One region of the Streptomyces sp. NPDC042346 genome, then DNA from elsewhere that is predicted to be linked to it. Evidence: predicted binding sites of a transcription regulator. Region 1 holds the regulator's gene; each other region holds the start of a gene.
The links. Region 1 encodes HrcA, which represses chaperone genes, less so after heat shock. Its sites were predicted from a motif close to TTNGCACTCNGNNNNNCNGAGTGCNAA; they were not measured.
Positions count from the first base shown of each region.

Region 2: a site for HrcA is predicted at 4,959-4,985, ahead of groL (chaperonin GroEL). Genes of this name have one in related genera too.
Region 3: a site for HrcA is predicted at 5,898-5,924, ahead of groES (co-chaperone GroES). Genes of this name have one in related genera too.

Region 1 covers NZ_JBVJEH010000003.1:377,192-383,920, forward strand. The annotation lists gene ACZ6K0_RS15305 (AMP-dependent synthetase/ligase) at 1-210, shown strand, start outside; gene hemW (radical SAM family heme chaperone HemW) at 300-1,532, shown strand; gene ACZ6K0_RS15315 (DUF3097 domain-containing protein) at 1,656-2,462, opposite strand; gene ACZ6K0_RS15320 (MBL fold metallo-hydrolase) at 2,473-3,201, opposite strand; gene hrcA (heat-inducible transcriptional repressor HrcA) at 3,358-4,377, shown strand; gene dnaJ (molecular chaperone DnaJ) at 4,378-5,517, shown strand; gene ACZ6K0_RS15335 (nitronate monooxygenase) at 5,663-6,729, shown strand, end outside.
Region 2 covers NZ_JBVJEH010000001.1:157,296-164,024, reverse strand. The annotation lists gene ACZ6K0_RS00865 (transthyretin-like family protein) at 1-1,343, shown strand, start outside; gene ACZ6K0_RS00860 (hypothetical protein) at 1,333-3,051, shown strand; gene groL (chaperonin GroEL) at 3,169-4,791, opposite strand; gene ACZ6K0_RS00850 (cold-shock protein) at 5,157-5,360, opposite strand; gene ACZ6K0_RS00845 (MoaD/ThiS family protein) at 5,810-6,085, opposite strand; gene thrC (threonine synthase) at 6,099-6,729, opposite strand, start outside.
Region 3 covers NZ_JBVJEH010000001.1:603,573-610,301, reverse strand. The annotation lists gene ACZ6K0_RS03045 (thioesterase domain-containing protein) at 1-2,888, opposite strand, end outside; gene ACZ6K0_RS03040 (ester cyclase) at 2,935-3,633, shown strand; gene groL (chaperonin GroEL) at 3,703-5,325, opposite strand; gene groES (co-chaperone GroES) at 5,445-5,753, opposite strand; gene ACZ6K0_RS03025 (hypothetical protein) at 5,960-6,235, opposite strand; gene ACZ6K0_RS03020 (polysaccharide deacetylase family protein) at 6,232-6,729, opposite strand, start outside.

The DNA.
Region 1 (6,729 bases):
CAGACCCAGAAGCTCATCCAGGGCTACGTCGACCGCCTCAACGAAGGCCTCCAGCGCTGGCAGACGATCAAGAAGTTCCGCCTGCTGCCGCGCGACCTCGACATCGAGCACGGCGAGCTGACGCCGTCGCTGAAGCTGAAGCGGCCGGTCGTGGAGCGGGAGTACAAGGGGCTCATCGAGGAGATGTACGCGGGCTCGCGCGAGTCCTGAACCCTCTCCCGGCCCCGGTCCTGACCTGCGCGGACCTTGGTTGTCCACAGGTCGGTCGGTTTCCTCGGGCAGTACGGGACAATGGGCTCATGCCTTCCGTACTGCCCGATGGTGAGTCCGTTCCCGACGACGGGGCGCTGCCCCCGCACGCCCTCGAAGGGGCGGGGGAGCGGCCGCTCGGGTTCTATCTGCACGTGCCGTACTGCGCGACGCGGTGCGGCTACTGCGACTTCAACACGTACACGGCGAGCGAGCTGCGCGGTACGGGCGGGGTGCTCGCCTCCCGGGACAACTACGCCGAGCAGGTCGTCGAGGAGATCCGGCTCGCCCGGAAGGTCCTCGGCGACGACCCCCGGCCGGTGCGGACCGTCTTCGTCGGCGGCGGCACGCCGACGCTGCTCGCCGCCGGGGACCTCGTACGGATGCTGGGGGCGATCCGTGACGAGTTCGGGCTCGCGGACGGCGCCGAGGTGACGACGGAGGCCAATCCGGAGTCCGTGAACCCGGCGTACCTCGCCGAGCTGCGGGAGGGCGGCTTCAACCGGATCTCCTTCGGCATGCAGAGCGCGAAGCAGCACGTCCTGAAGATCCTCGACCGTACGCACACCCCCGGGCGCCCCGAGGCGTGCGTCGCCGAGGCGCGGGCCGCCGGCTTCGACCACGTCAACCTGGACCTCATCTACGGCACGCCCGGGGAGACCGACGACGACTGGCGGGCGTCGCTCGACGCGGCGATCGGCGCGGGGCCCGACCACGTCAGCGCGTACGCGCTGATCGTCGAGGAAGGCACGCAGCTCGCGCGTCGCATCCGGCGCGGGGAGGTGCCGATGACCGACGACGACGTCCACGCCGACCGGTACCTGATCGCCGAAGAGGCCTTCGAGAAGGCGGGCTTCTCCTGGTACGAGGTGTCCAACTGGGCCACCTCGGAGGCCGGGCGCTGCCTCCACAACGAGCTGTACTGGCGCGGCGCCGACTGGTGGGGCGCGGGGCCCGGGGCGCACTCGCACGTCGGGGGCGTCCGCTGGTGGAACGTGAAGCACCCCGGGACGTACGCGGCGGCCCTGGCCGCCGGGAAGTCGCCGGGCGCGGGGCGGGAGATCCTCGCGGAGGAGGACCGGCGCGTGGAGCGGATCCTGCTGGAGCTGCGGCTCCGGGACGGCGTCGAGCTGTCGATCCTCAAGCCGGCGGGGCTTGCGGCGGCCGCGCGGGCGCTGGCGGACGGGCGACTCGACCCCGCGTCGTACGAGGCCGGGCGGGCCGTTCTGACGCTGCGGGGTCGGCTGCTCGCGGACGCGGTCGTGCGGGACCTGGTGGACTAGGGCGCCGCGCGTCGGGGTGCGGGGTGCGGGGTGCGGGGGCGGAGGCTCCCGCAAGGGAGCCGTCCCGTTGTGCCCACCCGTTCCGCCCCGGCGGAACGAATGCCCACAACGGGCGGGGGCTCGCTAGGGCGCCGTCACGAAGTCGATCAGTTCCTCCACGCGGCCCAGCAGCTCCGGCTCCAGGTCCTTGTAGGAGTTCACGCGCTTGAGGATCGCCTGCCATACCGCGCCGGTGTTGTCCGAGGGCCAGCCCAGGGCGTGGCAGACGCCCGTCTTCCAGTCCTGGCCGTGCGGGACCCTCGGCCAGGCCCTGATGCCCACCGAGGACGGCTTCACGGCCTCCCAGATGTCGATGTACGGGTGGCCGACCACCAGGACGTCCGGGGACGTCACCTGCGCGGCGATCCTCGACTCCTTCGAGCCCGGGACCAGGTGGTCCACCAGGACGCCCAGGCGGGCGTCCGGGGCCGGGCCGAACTCGGCCACGATCGACGGCAGGTCGTCGACGCCCTCCAGGTACTCCACGACCACGCCCTCGATGCGGAGGTCGTCGCCCCAGACCCGTTCGACGAGTTCGGCGTCGTGCCGGCCCTCGACGTAGATGCGGCCCGCCCGGGCGACCCGGGCCCGCGCGCCCGGCACCGCGACCGAGCCGGACGCCGTACGGGTGGGGCGTACCGGGGCGGCGGCGGACGGGCGGACCAGGGTGACCACCCGGCCCTCCAGGAGGAAGCCGCGCGGCTCCATCGGGAAGACCCGGTGCTTGCCGAAGCGGTCCTCCAGGGTCACCGTGCCCGCCTCGCAGCGGATCACCGCCCCGCAGAAGCCCGTGGAGACTTCCTCGACGACGAGGTCGTGGTCCGCCGGGACCTCCGGGACGGGGGCCGACCGCTTCCAAGCAGGTGTCAGGTCCGGGTCGTAGCTGCGCATTTGGGCGAGGTTATGACACGGCGAAGCGGCGTGCCAGTTCCTCGCGCTGTGTCCGGACGAACGTGGCGTCGACCGTCGCCCCGTGGCCCGGTACGTACACCGCGTCCTCGCCGCCCAGCGACAGCAGCCGGTCCAGCGCGTCCGGCCAGCGGGACGGGATCGCGTCCGGGCCCGCCTGCGGCTCGCCCGACTCCTCCACCAGATCCCCGCAGAAGACGACCTCGCGCTCCCCGGGGACGAAGAGCGCCAGATCGTGGCCCGTGTGGCCCGGGCCGACGTTCGCCAGGAGCACCTGCCGACCGCCCAGGTCGAGCGTCCACTCCCCGGAGACCACGTGCCGCGGGCTCACCAGGACGTCGGCGGCCTCCGTCGCCGCCCGCTCGTCGACCCCCTGCGCCATCGCGTCCTTGCGCAGGTCCTCCCGGTCCCGCTCCCGGCTCAGCAACTCGTCCACCCCCACCGCGCCGAAGACCTCCGCGCCCGCGAACGCCGCCGTGCCGAAGACGTGGTCGAAGTGCGGGTGGCTCAGTGCGATGTGCGTCACTCTTCGGCCGTCCGTCAACGCCGCGATCTGGCCGCGCAGCTCGGCGCCCTCCGCGAGCGTCGAGCCCGTGTCGTACAGCAGCAGCCCCTTCGCGCCCACGACCAGGCCCACCGTGGCGTCCCAGCCGGGCAGCCGGCGTCGGCCCACTCCGTCCCCCAGCCGCTCCCAGCCGTACGCTTCCCAATCGATGTCCATGGGGCGACGCTAACCGGTGCGCCCCCGCCTCCTTGCCAGGAGCGTTGCCCGCCGCCGTACACTGGCCGGGGGATTGCTGGCACTCGGGCAGGGTGAGTGCCAAAACCGGAGCAACCGGAGCATCCGGAACGACGAGGACAGCTGGAGGTGCGCACGATGCTCAGCGAACGCAGACTCGAGGTGCTGCGCGCCATCGTCCAGGACTACGTCGGGACGGAGGAGCCGGTCGGCTCGAAGGCGCTCACCGAGCGCCACAAGCTCGGCGTCTCGCCCGCCACGGTCCGCAACGACATGGCCGTGCTGGAGGAGGAGGGCTACATCGCCCAGCCTCACACCAGCGCCGGGCGCATCCCGACCGACAAGGGCTACCGGCTCTTCGTCGACCGGCTGGCCGGCGTCAAGCCGCTGTCGACGCCCGAGCGGCGCGCCATCCACAACTTCCTGGACGGGGCCGTCGACCTCGACGACGTCGTCGGGCGGACGGTCCGGCTGCTCGCCCAGCTGACCCGGCAGGTCGCCGTCGTCCAGTACCCCTCGCTGACCCGCTCGACCGTCCGGCACGTGGAGCTGCTCGCGCTGGCCCCGGCCCGCCTGATGCTCGTGCTCATCACGGACACCGGCCGCGTCGAGCAGCGCGTCATCGACTGCCCCGCGCCCTTCGGCGAGACCTCCCTCGCCGACCTGCGGGCCAGGCTCAACAGCCGGGTCGTCGGCCGCCGGTTCGCCGACGTGCCGCAGCTGGTGCAGGACCTCCCCGAGTCCTTCGAAGAGCTCGAGGACCGCGCCACGGTCTCGACCGTGCTCGCGACCCTCCTCGAAACGCTCGTGGAGGAGCACGAGGAGCGGCTGATGATCGGCGGCACCGCCAATCTCACCCGCTTCGGACCCGACTTCCCCCTGATGATCAGGCCCGTCCTGGAAGCTCTGGAGGAGCAGGTCGTGCTCCTCAAGCTGCTCGGCGAGGCCAAGGAATCGGGCATGACCGTACGCATCGGGCACGAGAACGCCCACGAGGGGCTGAGCTCCACGTCCGTCGTCTCGGTCGGCTACGGTTCGGGCGGCGAAGCAGTCGCCAAACTCGGCGTGGTCGGACCGACCCGCATGGACTACCCCGGAACGATGGGAGCGGTACGCGCAGTGGCACGTTACGTCGGACAGATCCTGGCGGAGTCGTAAGTGGCCACGGACTACTACGCCGTACTCGGCGTGCGCCGCGACGCTTCCCAGGACGAGATCAAGAAGGCCTTCCGGAGGCTCGCGCGCGAGCTGCACCCGGATGTGAATCCCGATCCGAAGACGCAGGAACGCTTCAAGGAGATCAACGCCGCCTACGAGGTCCTCTCGGACCCGCAGAAGAAGCAGGTCTACGACCTCGGCGGCGACCCGCTCTCGGCCTCCGGCGGGGGCGGCGCGGGCGGCTTCGGCGCGGGTGGCTTCGGCAACTTCTCCGACATCATGGACGCGTTCTTCGGCACGGCCTCGCAGCGCGGTCCGCGCTCGCGGACCCGCCGCGGCCAGGACGCCATGATCCGTCTGGAGATCGACCTCAACGAGGCGGCCTTCGGCACCACCAAGGACATCCAGGTCGACACGGCCGTCGTCTGCACCACCTGTTCGGGTGAGGGTGCCGCGCCCGGCACCTCCGCCCAGACCTGTGACATGTGCCGCGGTCGCGGCGAGGTCTCCCAGGTCACCCGGTCCTTCCTGGGCCAGGTCATGACCTCCCGGCCCTGCCCGCAGTGCCAGGGCTTCGGCACCGTCGTCCCGACCCCGTGCCCCGAGTGCGCGGGCGACGGCCGGGTCCGGTCCCGTCGCACCCTCACCGTCAAGATCCCGGCCGGTGTCGACAACGGCACCCGGATCCAGCTCGCCGGCGAGGGCGAGGTCGGCCCCGGCGGCGGCCCGGCCGGTGACCTGTACGTCGAGATCCACGAGATCCCGCACGACACGTTCCAGCGGCGCGGCGACGACCTGCACTGCACGGTGACCATCCCGATGACGGCGGGCGCGCTCGGCACGAAGGTGCCGCTGCAGACCCTCGACGGCATCGAGGAGATCGACATCCGTCCGGGCACGCAGTCCGGCCAGTCGGTCCCGCTGCACGGCCGCGGCGTCACGCACCTGCGGGGCAACGGCCGGGGCGACCTGATCGTGCACGTCGAGGTGCAGACCCCGGGCAAGCTCGACGCGGAGCAGGAGCGGCTCCTGCGCGAGCTGGCCAAGCTGCGCGGCGAGGAGCGGCCCACCGGGCAGTTCCAGCCGGGTCAGCAGGGCTTGTTCTCGCGCCTGAAGGACGCCTTCAACGGGCGGACCTGACCGGACGGCATCGTGAGGGAAGGGGCGGGGCGGCGACGGGCCGTTCCGCCCCTTTCCGTTCTGCCCCCTCCGTCTCCGGAGGACCGCCTTCCGTGACCTGACGTACCGATTCGGCCCGCCGCGGCCGTCATGAAACGATGCCCGTATGTCCACCACCGCACTGAACGATCTCTTTCGGCATCCGATCGTGCAGGCCCCCATGGCGGGTGGCGCTTCCTGTCCCGAGCTCGTCGGGGCCGTCTGCGAGGCCGGTGCGCTCGGTTTCCTGGCCGGCGGGTACAAGACGGCCGGAGGCCTGTACCAGGAGATCAAGCAGGTACGCGGGCTCACCGCGCGCCCCTTCGGCGTCAACCTCTTCGTGCCGCAGGGCGGCCCGCACGCCGACCCCGCCGCCGTCGAGGTCTACCGGCACCAGCTCGCGGGCGAGGCGACCTGGTACGAGACCTCCCTCGGCGAGGCCGACGACTGCCGCGACGACGACGGCTACGACGCCAAGCTGGCGATCCTCCTGGACGACCCGGTCCGCGTCGTGTCCTTCACCTTCGGCTGTCCCGCTCCCGAGACGCTCGCCGCCTTCGCCCGCGCCGGAACGTTCACGCTCGTCACCGTCACCTCGGCCGAGGACGCCCTCGCCGCCGAGCGGGCCGGTGCCGCCGCCGTCTGCGTCCAGGGTGCCGAGGCCGGCGGCCACCAGAGCACGTACCGCGACGACCCGGCCGACGACGGCACCCCGGGGACCGGGCTCCTCGCCCTCCTCACCCAGGTCCGCGAGAGCGTCGCGCTGCCGGTCGTCGCCACCGGCGGGATCATGCGCGGCGCGCAGATCGCCGCCGTCCTCGCCGCCGGCGCCGACGCCGCCATGCTCGGCACCGCCTTCCTCGGCTGCCCCGAGTCCGGCGCGCATCCGCTGCACAAGCGGGCCCTGACCGATCCGCTCTTCACCCGGACCGCCTTCACCCGGGCCTTCTCCGGGCGTCCCGCGCGCGGGCTCGTCAACCGCTTCATGCGCGAGCACGGGCCGTACGCCCCCGCCGCCTACCCCGAGGTCCACCACCTCACCGCCCCGCTCCGCAAGGCCGCCGCCACCTCCGGCGACTCCCAGGGCATGGCCCTGTGGGCCGGGCAGGGCCACCGGCTCGCCCGCGAACTCCCCGCAGGGCAGCTCGTCGAGGTCCTGGCCGCCGAACTCGACACCGCCCTCTCCGACCTGGC
Region 2 (6,729 bases), on a different contig from region 1:
CCGCGTTCCAGGACTACCCGGTACGCGTCGACTACCGGCTGCCCGGCCAGACCACCCAGCAGTCGACCGGCGGCACCTACAGCTACCGGCCGCACATCGGCGTCACCGACGTGTCCTGGGACCGCAGCACCACCAGCTACGACCAGCGCCAGGCCGTCCTTTCCGGGAAGACGACCCTCTGGAACCCCGCCACCGGCGCCCGCACGGCCGCGCCCGGCGGCACCAAGGTGGCGATCACCCTCAACTCCCTCGACGGCACCACCAGGGTCGTCAACTCCACCGCCACGACCGGCGCGGACGGCAGCTTCTCCCTGACGATGACCCCGAACGGCTGGGTGTCCGGCACCGCGACCGTGGTCACCACCGGCACCGTCAACGACCCGAACGACGGGGCCTACGTCCCGTCCCTGGGCGTCGACACCCTCCTCTACCGGATCAGCGCCGACGTGAACAAGTACCGCGTGCGCGCCGGTACGGACGTGCGGGTCTCCGGACACGTGGAGCGGTACACGCCGACCGGCTGGAAGCCCTTCGCCGGTGCCCCCGTCGTCTCGACCGGGGCACCGTCCTACGGTGCCGCCCCGACGAACGTCCTCGGCGGCGCCACCTCCTCCGCGACCGGCACCTTCTCCTTCAACGCGCGGGCCCAGTACAGCACCGACTTCGTGTACACCTCGCTGCGGCCCTCGCCGTACCTCGACGACTCCCGCCCGTACGCCAAGAGCGACATCGCCGTACCGCAGCAGTTCTCGTACTCCCCGCACACGATCACCCTGGACGAGTACGGGACGCTCACCGCCAGGGGCGGGTTCGGGTCGGCCTACTGCCGCAACGGGCAGCCCGTGCAGCTCCAGGTCTCCTTCGACGCCGGATCCACCTGGCGCGTCCTGCGCTCCGGCATGACCGACAGCGGCTGCTCCTACACCTTCACCACCCAGGGCTACGACAGCGCCCTCTACCGGATCTACCACCCGGAGACGAACGAGCTGGTCGCCAAGGGCAGTACGTCCCTGAAGCGGGCCCGCACGCCCACCCGCTTCTCCGCCTTCAGCGTCAGCCCCACGCAGCCCACGGTGAACGGGAAGATGACGGTCTCCGGCACCGTCCAGCGCAAGGTCGGCGGCCTCTGGAAGCCGCTCCCCGGCACCAAGGTGACCCTGGTCTACAAGCCCAAGGGCGAGAGCCAGTGGTACTGGGTCAACCAGGGCATCACCACCGACGCCAACGGCCGGTTCAGCTACCGCGCCACCGCGTACGGCGACGGCTCCTGGGCGCTGTACCTCAACACCACGGGCAGCTACTTCTACAGCGAGACGAATGCGAAGTACATCGATGCGCGCTGACCTCTCCTCCTACAGGCGCTCCCTGACGGCGGGCCTGGCCGCCGCGGCGCTCGCCGCCGGGACCCTGACGGTCGCGGCCGCGCCCGCCCACGCCGCCACGCTCGTCGGCATCGGCCGGGCCCTCACCGACGACGCCCAGCGCGGCATCTTCCAGGTGACCGCCTGGACCGACGCCCCGAACGCCAAGATCACCAAGGTCTCGGCCACGGTCCGGCAGGGCTCCACGGTCCTCGTCGACATACCGACGCTCCCTGTGGTCCCCGACCCCTGGGACCCGAGCGCCGCCAACCTCTTCCGGCTCGCGGACGCCGCCAAGTTGAAGCTCGTCGAGGACGGCGGGCGCATCCCGGCCCTCGGGACGTACGCCATCGACGTCACCGCCACCGACTCCCTCGGCAACAAGGTGACCCGCACCGACGCCGGACAGCTCGACTTCCGGCTCCGCCCCGAGATCACCCTCGTCCCCACCAAGCCCACGTACACCGACCGCAATGCCCGCCCCTCGGGCACCGTCGTCGGCATCCAGCCCGGCTCCGGGGACCGGGTCACGCTGGCCGACAGGCCGGTCACCATCGAGCGGACCAGCCCGAGCCCGGACGGGACGTGGAGCGCGCCGCAACAGGCGGTCACCGACGCGGCCGGCCGGTTCACGTCGCCGCCGTTCCCGATCTCCAGCGAGGACCTCGGCACCTCGGTCATCCACTTCCGGACGACGGTCACCGCCGACACCCCCGAGATCCACGGCACCGTGACGGATTACCTCAGCGTCTCCGATTACGTGTCACGCAAGGTGGCCGTCACCGCCACCGCCGACAAGAAGCGGGCGCTCGACGGGCAGACCGTCACCATCAGCGGCCGGGTGACCGACCCGGCGGCGGCGGGCGCGCCGGTCGCCGGCCACCAGGTCCGCGTGAGGCTCGGCGGCCCCACCTACGGAACGGGCCCGAGCACCGTCGTCCGGACCGGCACGGACGGCCGGTTCACCGCCCGGCTCGTCGCCATCGCGGGCAAGGAGTCGGGCCACTGGTTCGTCGAATCCCCCGACCGGTACGTGAGCTTCCCGGATCTTCACGGCGCGCTGGCCATCCCCCTGGACTCCCGCACCGACCTCACCTCCGTCCGCCTCTCCGCCGACGGCCGGGTCACGGTCTCCGGCACCTTCCGCGCCCGGTACGTGGCGGAACCGAACTTCGAGACGTCCCAGTTCGTCCGGCTGGAGCAGCTCGTCGGCCGCGACTGGAAGGCGATCGCCTGGGCGAGCGTCAACTCGGCCTACTACAACGACTTCACGCTCTCGGCGGCGAGCAAGGGCGGCTACTTCCGCGTCCGGCACCTCACCACCGACCAGTTCGCCGAGTCCGTCACTCCGACGTTCCGGCTCACCCGCCTCGACACCCGGATCGTCTCCCTGAACGCCGGCCCCGAGCCGGTCGCCAAGGGCGGGTACGTGACGGTCACCGGCGGGCTCCAGCACTACGCGAACTGGGCCTGGCGCGCGTACGGGAACGCTCCGGTCGTCCTGCAGTTCCAGCCGCGCGGCAGCACGACCTGGAAGCAGATGGCGACGGGCCGGTCGAACGCGAGCGGCAAGGTCTCTCTGAAGGCCAAGGCCACCGGGGACGGCACCTGGCGCATCCGCTACTACGGCGACGGCACGCACTTCCACTCCCCGGCGTCTGCCGGCGGCGACTACGTCGACGTGCGCTGACGATCTCCTGACAACGCCCGAGGGCGGCACCCCCCAGATGGGGAGTGCCGCCCTCGGTCGCGTTCAGCTCGCGCGTTCAGCTCGCGCGGTCAGCGATGAACCACCGATCCCGGAGGATCAGAAGTCCATGTCACCGCCCGGCATGCCGCCGCCGGCCGGCGCGGACGCCTTCTCCGGCTTGTCGGCGATGACGGCCTCGGTGGTGAGGAACAGCGCGGCGATCGACGCGGCGTTCTGCAGCGCGGAGCGCGTGACCTTCGCCGGGTCGATGATGCCCTCGGCGATGAGGTCGACGTACTCGTTGGTCGCGGCGTTCAGGCCGTGGCCGACGGGCAGGTTGCGGACCTTCTCCGACACGACGCCGCCCTCAAGGCCGGCGTTGACGGCGATCTGCTTCAGCGGAGCGTCGAGCGCCTTGCGGACGATGTCGGCACCGGTGGCCTCGTCACCCTCGAGCTCGAGCTTGTCGAAGACGCCGTCGGCCTGCACCAGGGCGACGCCGCCGCCGGCGACGATGCCCTCCTCGACGGCCGCCTTCGCGTTGCGAACGGCGTCCTCGATGCGGTGCTTGCGCTCCTTGAGCTCGACCTCGGTCGCGGCGCCGGCCTTGATGACGGCCACGCCGCCGGCCAGCTTCGCGAGGCGCTCCTGGAGCTTCTCGCGGTCGTAGTCCGAGTCGCTGTTCTCGATCTCGGCGCGGATCTGGTTCACGCGACCGGCGACCTGCTCGCTGTCACCGGCACCGTCGACGATGGTGGTCTCGTCCTTGGTGATGACGACCTTGCGGGCGCGGCCCAGCAGGTCGAGGCCCGCGTTCTCCAGCTTGAGGCCGACCTCCTCGGAGATGACCGTGCCGCCGGTGAGGATGGCGATGTCGTTCAGCATGGCCTTGCGACGGTCGCCGAAGCCCGGGGCCTTCACCGCGACGGACTTGAAGGTGCCGCGGATCTTGTTGACGACCAGGGTCGACAGGGCCTCGCCCTCGACGTCCTCGGCGATGATCAGCAGGGGCTTGCCCGACTGCATGACCTTCTCCAGGAGCGGGAGCAGGTCCTTCACGGAGGAGATCTTGGAGTTGACGATCAGGAGGTAGGGGTCGTCGAGCGACGCCTCCATGCGCTCCATGTCGGTGGCGAAGTACGCCGAGATGTAGCCCTTGTCGAAGCGCATACCCTCGGTGAGCTCCAGCTCCAGACCGAAGGTCTGGGACTCCTCGACGGTGATGACGCCTTCCTTGCCGACCTTGTCCATCGCCTCGGCGATGAGCTCGCCGATCTGGGTGTCGGCGGCGGAGATGGAGGCCGTGGAAGCGATCTGCTCCTTGGTCTCGACATCCTTCGCCTGCTCGAGGAGGGCGCCGGAGACGGCCTCGACGGCCTTCTCGATGCCGCGCTTGAGGGCCATGGGGTTGGCACCGGCGGCGACGTTGCGGAGGCCCTCGCGGACGAGCGCCTGGGCGAGAACGGTGGCGGTGGTCGTACCGTCGCCGGCGACGTCGTCCGTCTTCTTGGCGACTTCCTTGACCAGCTCGGCGCCGATCTTCTCGTACGGGTCCTCGAGCTCGATCTCCTTGGCGATGGAGACACCATCGTTGGTGATCGTGGGGGCGCCCCACTTCTTCTCGAGGACGACGTTGCGGCCCTTGGGGCCGAGGGTGACCTTGACGGCGTCAGCGAGCTGGTTCATGCCGCGCTCGAGACCGCGCCGGGCCTCCTCGTCGAACGCGATGATCTTGGCCATGTGAAGTGGTCCTCCCGGACATGGGGTGGATAACGCTCCAGGACCGCGCCGACGCCCGCGACGGACGGCCTCCGCTTGTTCCGTGTGGTTCCTTGCCCCACCCGGCCGGCGGCCTCGTCTGCCCGATCCTCGTAGCACTCTCACCTTCCGAGTGCTAACGCCAATGATTAGCACTCGCCCTAGGAGAGTGCAAGCGACTCTCGTGTTTCGGGCAGCCCCGGCACGGGCCTGACGCGGGCCCGACGCAGCCCCGGCACGGGCCCGTCACGGACCTGACGCACCTTCGGGAACGCGCGAGGGGCCCGCGTCCCCTCAGGGATGCGGGCCCCTCGACGGCGTTGCGTCGGTGGCCGATCGCGCCGCGCTCAGACGGCGAGCTTGACCATGTCCGCCTGCGGACCCTTCTGGCCCTGCGAAATCTCGAACTCGACCCGCTGCCCCTCTTCGAGGCTGCGGTAGCCATCCATCTGGATCGCGCTGTAGTGGACGAAAACATCCGCACCACCGTCGACCGCGATGAAGCCGTAGCCCTTCTCCGCGTTGAACCACTTGACGGTGCCCTGAGCCATGCCTAACTCCCCTATTACTGGCCCTTGCGCGGGAACCGCACTTCGCGGACCCGGGGTCAGACCCTGCGCCGGAACGCGTCGACCGCCGCTGAATGTATCTGCCCAACTGCCCTCTGCAACAGGTCATTCGAGCGAGAATTCTGGGCACGGCGGAAAGGGGAATTAGGGAGAATCCCCGGAGTTCCGGGGCAAGTCGGGCCCGGCAAAACGCGCAGAACGTACACAACGCACACGCACTTTGGCTGCTTCCTGACGCGCAAGGACGCATTCTCATATGCGTCCGGCATGAGCAGCGGAGGGGACTTCCCCAACTCTACCCCGTTCAACCATGCAGAATTGCCCCCTCCGCTTTATGGAGCGGAAGGGGCAATTCAAGAAAGACGGGACAAGCGATGCGGCAGCCGAGAGGCCGCCGAGGCGTCAGCGGCCTCCGGCACTGTGCCCGACGGTCAGCCTCCGGCGACGGCCGGGATGATCGAGACGCCCGCGCCGGCCGGGGTGGCCGTCTCCAGGCCCTGCTCGAAGCGCACGTCGTCGTCGTTCACGTAGACGTTGACGAAGCGGCGCAGCTTGCCCTGGTCGTCCAGGACGCGGGCGGCGATGCCCGTGTGGTTCTTCTCCAGGTCCGCGATGACCTCGGCGAGGGTCGCGCCCTCGGCCTGGACCTCGGACCGGCCGCCCGTGTAGGTGCGGAGGATGGTGGGGATGCGGACGTTCACGGCCATGTCTTCGTACCTCTCAGAGGGCCAGGCCCGCGGCGCGGAACGCGTCCAGGCTCGGGCGGATGGTGGCGGTCGCCTGCGAGCCCTCGGCCACGGCGTCCAGGGTCTTGAGGCCGTCGCCGGTGTTCAGCACGACGGTGGTGAGCTCCGGGTCGATCAGACCGGCCTCGACGAGCTTCTTCGTGACGCCGACGGTCACGCCGCCCGCGGTCTCGGCGAAGATGCCCTCGGTCTGGGCGAGCAGCTTGATCGCGTCCACGACCTGCTCGTCGTTCACGTCCTCCACGGCGCCGCCGGTGCGGCGGGCGATGTCGAGGACGTACGGGCCGTCGGCCGGGTTGCCGATCGCGAGCGACTTGGCGATCGTGTTCGGCTTCTGCGGGCGGACGACGTCGTGGCCGGCCTTGAAGGCGACGGAGACCGGGGAGCAACCCTCGGCCTGCGCGCCGAAGATCTTGTACGGCTTGTCCTCGACGAGGCCCAGCTTGATGAGCTCCTGCAGACCCTTGTCGATCTTGGTGAGCTGCGAGCCGGACGCGATCGGGATGACGAGCTGGTCGGGGATGACCCAGCCGAGCTGCTCGCAGATCTCGTACGCCAGCGTCTTGGAGCCCTCGCCGTAGTACGGGCGGAGGTTGACGTTGACG
Region 3 (6,729 bases), on a different contig from region 1:
CGCCGCGGCGCGGTGAGCGCGAGCGAGAGGGCGGCCTCCGCCGCGCCCGCCTCCGCCAGGGCCCGCAGCCCTACGAGGTACGCCACGTCGAAGAGTTCGTCGGAGCCTTCCGCGAGGCGGGCCACGGCGCCGTAGGCGCCGTCGGCGGCCCGCCGCCGCACCACGCCGATCAGCGCGCGGGCGCGGAGGAAGCCCGACTGTGCGAGCGCGACGGCCTCCGCGCGGTCCGTCTCGCCGACCGCCACCAGCGCGTCGACCAGCCGGGAGGGATCGCCGAGGCCGCCCCGCAGCACCGCCTCCGTCAGGAACCCGCGTGCCGTCTCCCGCAGGCCCGGCACCTGGGCGAGCCCGTCGGCGACCGCCGCGATCCTGCGGACGAGTTCCTCCCGGGCCGGCTCGCGGTAGAACCTCTCGGCGGCGGTGAGCAGCCCGACCGCCGTCCCCCTGTCCCCACGCGCCAGCAGCTCGTCCGCGACCGCCACCGACACCGGGGCGTCCCGGGGTCCGCCCGTACGGGTCATGGCCAGGGCCTGGTCGGACCGGCCCTCGCGCACGAGGCGCCGGGCGTACGCGCCGAGGACCCGGTCCCGGCCGCTCCCGCCCAGCCGGTCCAGGAGGGCGAGCGCGCCCTCGGGGTCGCCGTTCTCGACCCTCGCCAGGGCCAGGGCCTCCCAGTAGGGCTCCGCGGTCCCGACGGGCAGCGTCGCCACCAGTGGCTCCGCCTCCGCCGTGCGCCCGGCGGCGGTGAGCTCCTCGGCGAGCACCTGCCGCACGATCCGGCCCTGAGGCTCCGGGGGCAGCCGGTCGAGTACGGCCAGGGCCGGGCCCCAGGCGTGCGCCCGCGCGAGCAGATCCGCGAACAGCTCGTCGCCGGGCACACCGTGGACGCGCAGGCCCAGCCTCCTGAGCCGCTCGTACTCCCCCGCCTCCGCGAGCGCCCCCGCCACCACGCGCGCGTCGAGGCCCTCCGGGTGCAGCGCGTCGACGGCACGCAGCGCCGCCTCCCGCAGGGCGGCGCCACGCTCCTCGTGGCCGGCGCCCCGCAGGACGAGCGCGCCCTGCAGGAGGAGCGCCGCACGGAGGCCGGAGTGCCCCGGCCCTTCCGTCACGACCTTCACGGCCTCGTCCACGCGCCCCGCCGCAAGGAGGGACCGGCACACCGTGACGGTCATGCGGGCGACCAGCGTCTCGCCCCCGGTCCCCTCGCCCGCCACGTCGCGCGCGACACGGAGCGCGGCCGTCCACTCGCCCGCACGGCACAGTCCCTCGACGAGCACCGGCACGGTGCCGTCCCGGAAGTCGACGTGCATGGCCCGGACCATCTGCTCGGCCCGCTCGTACGCACCGGCCGCCAGGAGCAGCGGCGCCACGCACTCGGCGGCCTTGACCCGTTCGTAGGTGCTCTCCGTCCGCCCGATCAGGCCCTCGACCCGGTCGACCAGCTCGGCCGCGCGGGCCCGGTCGCCCGCGCGGAGCAGTCTGGTGGCGACCTCGGCGAGGACGCGGACGGTACGGAGAGGGCTCTCGCCGCCGGCGAGGGCGATCGCACGGTCCACCTCGCCGGCCATGACCCAGGCACCGGCGAGTTCGGGCGGGACAGTGCCGCTGCGCAGGCCCAGGACGTCCCGGCGCATCGCGAGGCGAAGCATGGTGAGGACACGGTCCGGCCGGTCGCCCCGGGCGAGTACGGCGTCCCCGGCCGCGCGGATCTCGGCGGCCGCGGCGCCGTCTCCGCCGGTCGCTTCGAGGAGCCGGTCGTGCCGTGCGGCGTCGAGCGCGCACCCCAGCATCCCCTCCAGATCGCCGGCGGCCCGGAGCGCCGGGAACCAGCCGTGCAGGAGATGGGCCGGTGTGTCCGCCGGCCAGCCACGGCGCCGCCATTCCTCCGCCCAGGCGGTCACGGCCCCGCGCCGGCGGTCGAGCTCCCGCTCCCCCAGCATCTCCCGTGCCCTCGCGGCGAGTTCCTCGTGCGCGAGCAGGTACGCCTCGCCGCGCAGCGCGAACGTCCGCCCCGGGCCGGTCCGCAGCACGTCCTTCACCCGGTACGGGATGGCGCCCGTCAGTTCCGCGAGGTCGTCCGCCGTCAGGCCGCCGCCGGCGGCGGTGAGGAGGGCCAGGAGGTCGTACGGAAGTCCGCCCGCCTCCAGCAGGTGCTTCAGTTCGCGTTCCGCCTCCGCCCGGATCGCGCGGGCCTTCGGGGACGGGGAGAGGATCCGTACGGCCTCCGGGTCCCGGAGCGGGTGGTTCTCCGGCAGGTCGGCCGGGAGGGGCGGGTTCAGGCGGCCGGAGACGATCACCCGGAGGTCGTACGGCAGCAGGCTCGCGATCGAGTGGGCGTCCGGGCCCGTCGTCACGCCCCGGTCCTCGTCCAGGCCGTCGACCAGGAGGACCAGCCGTTCGCCGCGGCCGGCGCAGGACGCGGCGGCCGCGGCGTACAGACGCAGCAGGTGGGCCTCGCGGGTGGCGGCCGTCAGGAGCGCCGGGAGGCCTTCGCCGGCCAGTTCCGCGAGCTGCTCCAGGACGACGTCGACGTACGCGACGACGTCGTTCTGGGCGCCGAGTCGCGCGGTGATGAAGAAGGGGACGATCCGTACGCCCGGCGGCGGGTCGAGGGCGAACCAGGAGAGCAGCGCGGTCTTGCCGGCCCAGGCCTCCGCGCGCCACCACACGTACGCGGGGCCGGAGTCGGCACGGCAGAAGGCCGCCAGCTCCGCCAACTCGGCTTCGCGGTCGACGAGTTCCGCGGGGGCGATCCGGCGGACCTGTTCGCGGTATCCGGAGCGGACCGCCGCCGGTTCCGGTGACCCGATGCGGTTGCCGTCGCCGATCACGACGACGCCCGTCCCGTTCTCGACCGTGATCGACCGCTCTCCCCCTGCCCGCTCCATGCACCCAACCTAGACTGGAAGGGTCCTACCGGGGCCGGGAGGCGTCATGACCTTCGTACAGATAATCGACTGCAAGACGAGCCGGGCGGACGACCTGAACCGGCTCATGGACCAGTGGGTGGAGCGCACCGAGGGCAAGCGGACCGCCACCCACAGCATCGTCGGCAAGGATCGTTCCGACGCCTCCCACATCGTGGAGATCATCGAGTTCCCGTCCTACGACGTGGCCATGCGGAATTCGCAGCTCCCCGAGACCGACCGGATCTTCCGGGAGATGGTCGCGCTCTGTGACGAGATGCCGACCTTCACCGATCTGGACGTGGTGCGGGACGAGGCGCTGTACAAGGCGAACGCCCGGCGGCTCATGGCGATGCTCGCCGAGGAGCAGGAGCTGGCGCTGCTCGACGAGGTGCTGGCCGAGGGCTATCACGACCACGACCCGACCAACGAGCAGGACGTCATCGGCATGGACGCCGTCCGGCGCGAGGTGGAGATGTGGCGGGGCGGCTTCGACTTCGCCTTCGCCGTCGACGACCAGATCGCCGAGGGCGACCGGGTCTGCACGCGCTGGACGTGGAAGGGCAGCCACACCGGGGACTTCATGGGGCTCCAGCCGACCGGCATGGACGTGACCATGGGCGGCACGGTCATCCACCGCTTCCGGGACGACGGGAAGATCGTCGAGGGATGGTGGCAGTACGACCTGCTCGGGCTCATGGGGCAGCTCGGCGCCGTCGAGGGCTGACACGGGTCAAGCACGAGGCCCGGTGCTCCCGCGACGGGAGCACCGGGCCTCAGTGGTCAGCTACGAGCCTCAGTGGGAGTGGCCGTGGCCGTGGCCCGCGTCCGCCGGCTCCTCTTCCTTCTTCTCCACCACGAGGGTCTCGGTGGTGAGGAGGAGGGAGGCGATCGACGCGGCGTTCTCCAGGGCGGAGCGCGTCACCTTCACCGGGTCGATGACGCCGGCCTTGACCAGGTCGCCGTACTCGCCGGTCGCGGCGTTGAAGCCCTGACCCTTGTCGAGCTCCGCCACCTTCGAGGTGATGACGTAGCCCTCGAGGCCGGCGTTCTCGGCGATCCAGCGCAGCGGCTCGACGGCGGCGCGGCGGACGACCGCGACACCCGTGGCCTCGTCGCCGGTCTTGCCGAGGTTGCCCTCGAGGACCTTGACGGCGTGGACCAGAGCGGAGCCACCACCGGAGACGATGCCCTCCTCGACCGCGGCGCGGGTCGCGGAGATGGCGTCCTCCAGACGGTGCTTCTTCTCCTTCAGCTCCACCTCGGTGGCGGCGCCGACCTTGATCACGCACACGCCGCCGGCCAGCTTCGCGAGGCGCTCCTGGAGCTTCTCGCGGTCCCAGTCGGAGTCCGTGGCGTCGATCTCGGCCTTGATCTGGTTGACGCGACCCGCGAGCTCGTCGGCGTTGCCGCCGCCCTCGACGATGGTGGTGTCGTCCTTGGTGATCGTCACGCGGCGGGCGGTGCCCAGCACGTCCAGGCCGGCCTGGTCGAGCTTGAGGCCGACCTCCTCGGCGATGACGGTGGCACCGGTGAGGGTGGCCATGTCGCCGAGCATCGCCTTGCGGCGGTCGCCGAAGCCCGGGGCCTTGACGGCCACGGCGTTGAAGGTGCCACGGATCTTGTTGACGACCAGGGTCGACAGGGCCTCGCCCTCGACGTCCTCGGCGATGATCAGCAGCGGCTTGCTGGCGCCGGCCTGGATGACCTTCTCCAGGATCGGCAGCAGGTCCTGGATCGAGGAGATCTTGCCCTGGTTGATCAGGATGTACGGGTCGTCGAGGACGGCCTCCATACGCTCCTGGTCGGTGACCATGTACGGGGACAGGTAGCCCTTGTCGAAGGCCATGCCCTCGGTGAAGTCGAGCTCCAGGCCGAAGGTGTTGGACTCCTCGACGGTGATGACACCGTCCTTGCCGACCTTGTCCATCGCCTCGGCGATGAGCTCGCCGACCTGCTGGTCCTGCGCGGAGAGCGCGGCGACGGCGGCGATGTCGGACTTGTCCTCGATCGGGCGCGCGGTGGCGAGGAGCTCCTCGGAGACGGCCTTGACGGCGGCGTCGATGCCCTTCTTCAGGGCGGCCGGGGAGGCGCCGGCGGCGACGTTGCGCAGACCCTCGCGGACCAGGGCCTGGGCGAGCACGGTGGCGGTGGTGGTGCCGTCACCCGCGATGTCGTTGGTCTTGGTCGCCACCTCCTTCACCAGCTGGGCGCCGAGGTTCTCGAACGGGTCCTCGATCTCGACCTCACGGGCGATCGTGACACCGTCGTTGGTGATGGTGGGGGCGCCGAACTTCTTGTCGATGACGACGTTGCGGCCCTTGGGGCCGATCGTCACCTTCACCGTGTCGGCAAGCTTGTTGACGCCGCGCTCAAGGGCGCGACGGGCGTCCTCGTCGAACTTCAGGATCTTCGCCATGGGAGCGGTTCAGCCCTCTCGGAATCGGGTGGAACGAACTGCGCCCCCGGACGCCCTGGTGCGGGGTCAAGGGGCGCAGCTCAAAGCATCTGCTTCAGATACTTCAGGTACTCGGTGAATTACTTCTCGATGATCGCGAGCACGTCGCGAGCCGAGAGGACGAGGAACTCCTCGCCGTTGTACTTCACCTCGGTGCCGCCGTACTTGCTGTAGAGCACGACGTCGCCGACCTGAACGTCGAGCGGAAGACGCTCGCCGTTCTCGAAGCGGCCCGGGCCCACGGCGAGGACAGCACCCTCCTGGGGCTTCTCCTTCGCGGTGTCCGGGATGACCAGGCCAGAGGCGGTGGTCTGCTCGGCGTCGAGCGGCTGGACCACAATGCGGTCCTCGAGCGGCTTGATGGCAACCTTGGAGCTGGTGGTCGTCACGATCCGACCTCCCCCTTCGGAGATTACGGGGTCAACTGTCTGAGGTGGCGACCAGGTGGATCCGTCGTCGCGGGTGCCGGACCTGCCTGTCGCTGTGTTGGCACTCTCCAGTGGGGAGTGCCAGACCTGAGACTATGACCGCGATTAGCACTCGGTCAAGCGGAGTGCCAATTCCGCACCGCCGCGCGTCGTTCCGGCCTCCGGGGTCAGCCGGCTCGGCCGCCGCTCCGGACGAGATCGTCAGCGCGTGCCGGGTGGGCCGGGTGTGCCGGGCGTACGGGTTCCCCGGCGGTCCGGGCCGTGCCCTCCGCAACAGTCGTCGCGTCCCGTGTCCCCATCCGCTCCGCCGCCTTCCGGCCCAGCCGTTCGATCGGGTCGACCGACGAGGCGCAGCCGGAGACGGCGAGCACGGCGCCGGTCAGTGCCACGCCGGCCAGCGCCGTGCGCAGCCGGTGCGACCCGTTCACCGACCGCCCGCTCATACGTAGTCCTCGAGCTTCGCGACCGCGTACCCCTTGGCCGTGATCACGTTCATCACCCGCCGGATCATGTCGGGCATGCTGCCCTTCCAGTCCTCCTTGCCCCGGAAGTGGGTGAGCACGATGTCGCCGGGGTGCAGGTCCCGGTCCCACTCGCGCCACTCCATGTGGTCCGGGAAGGCCTCGGAGGCCCAGAGCGGGACCGCCTTGACCCCGCAGGACTTCGCGGCGCGCAGCGTGTCCTCGTTGTAGTTGCCGTACGGCGGGCGGAAGAGCGGGGGCCGCTTGCCGAACCGCTTCTCGATGACGTCCTGCATCCCGCAGATCTCGCGCTTCTGCTGCTTGTACGAAAGCCCGGGCAGGTAGCGGTGGTTGAGGGTGTGGTTGTGCAGGGAGACCCCGGACTCCTGCGACTTCTGCATCCGCGCGAAGTAGGCGTAGTCGTCCTTGACGACGTAGTCGCTGAGGAAGGCGCTGAAGGGGATGCGGAGGTCCTT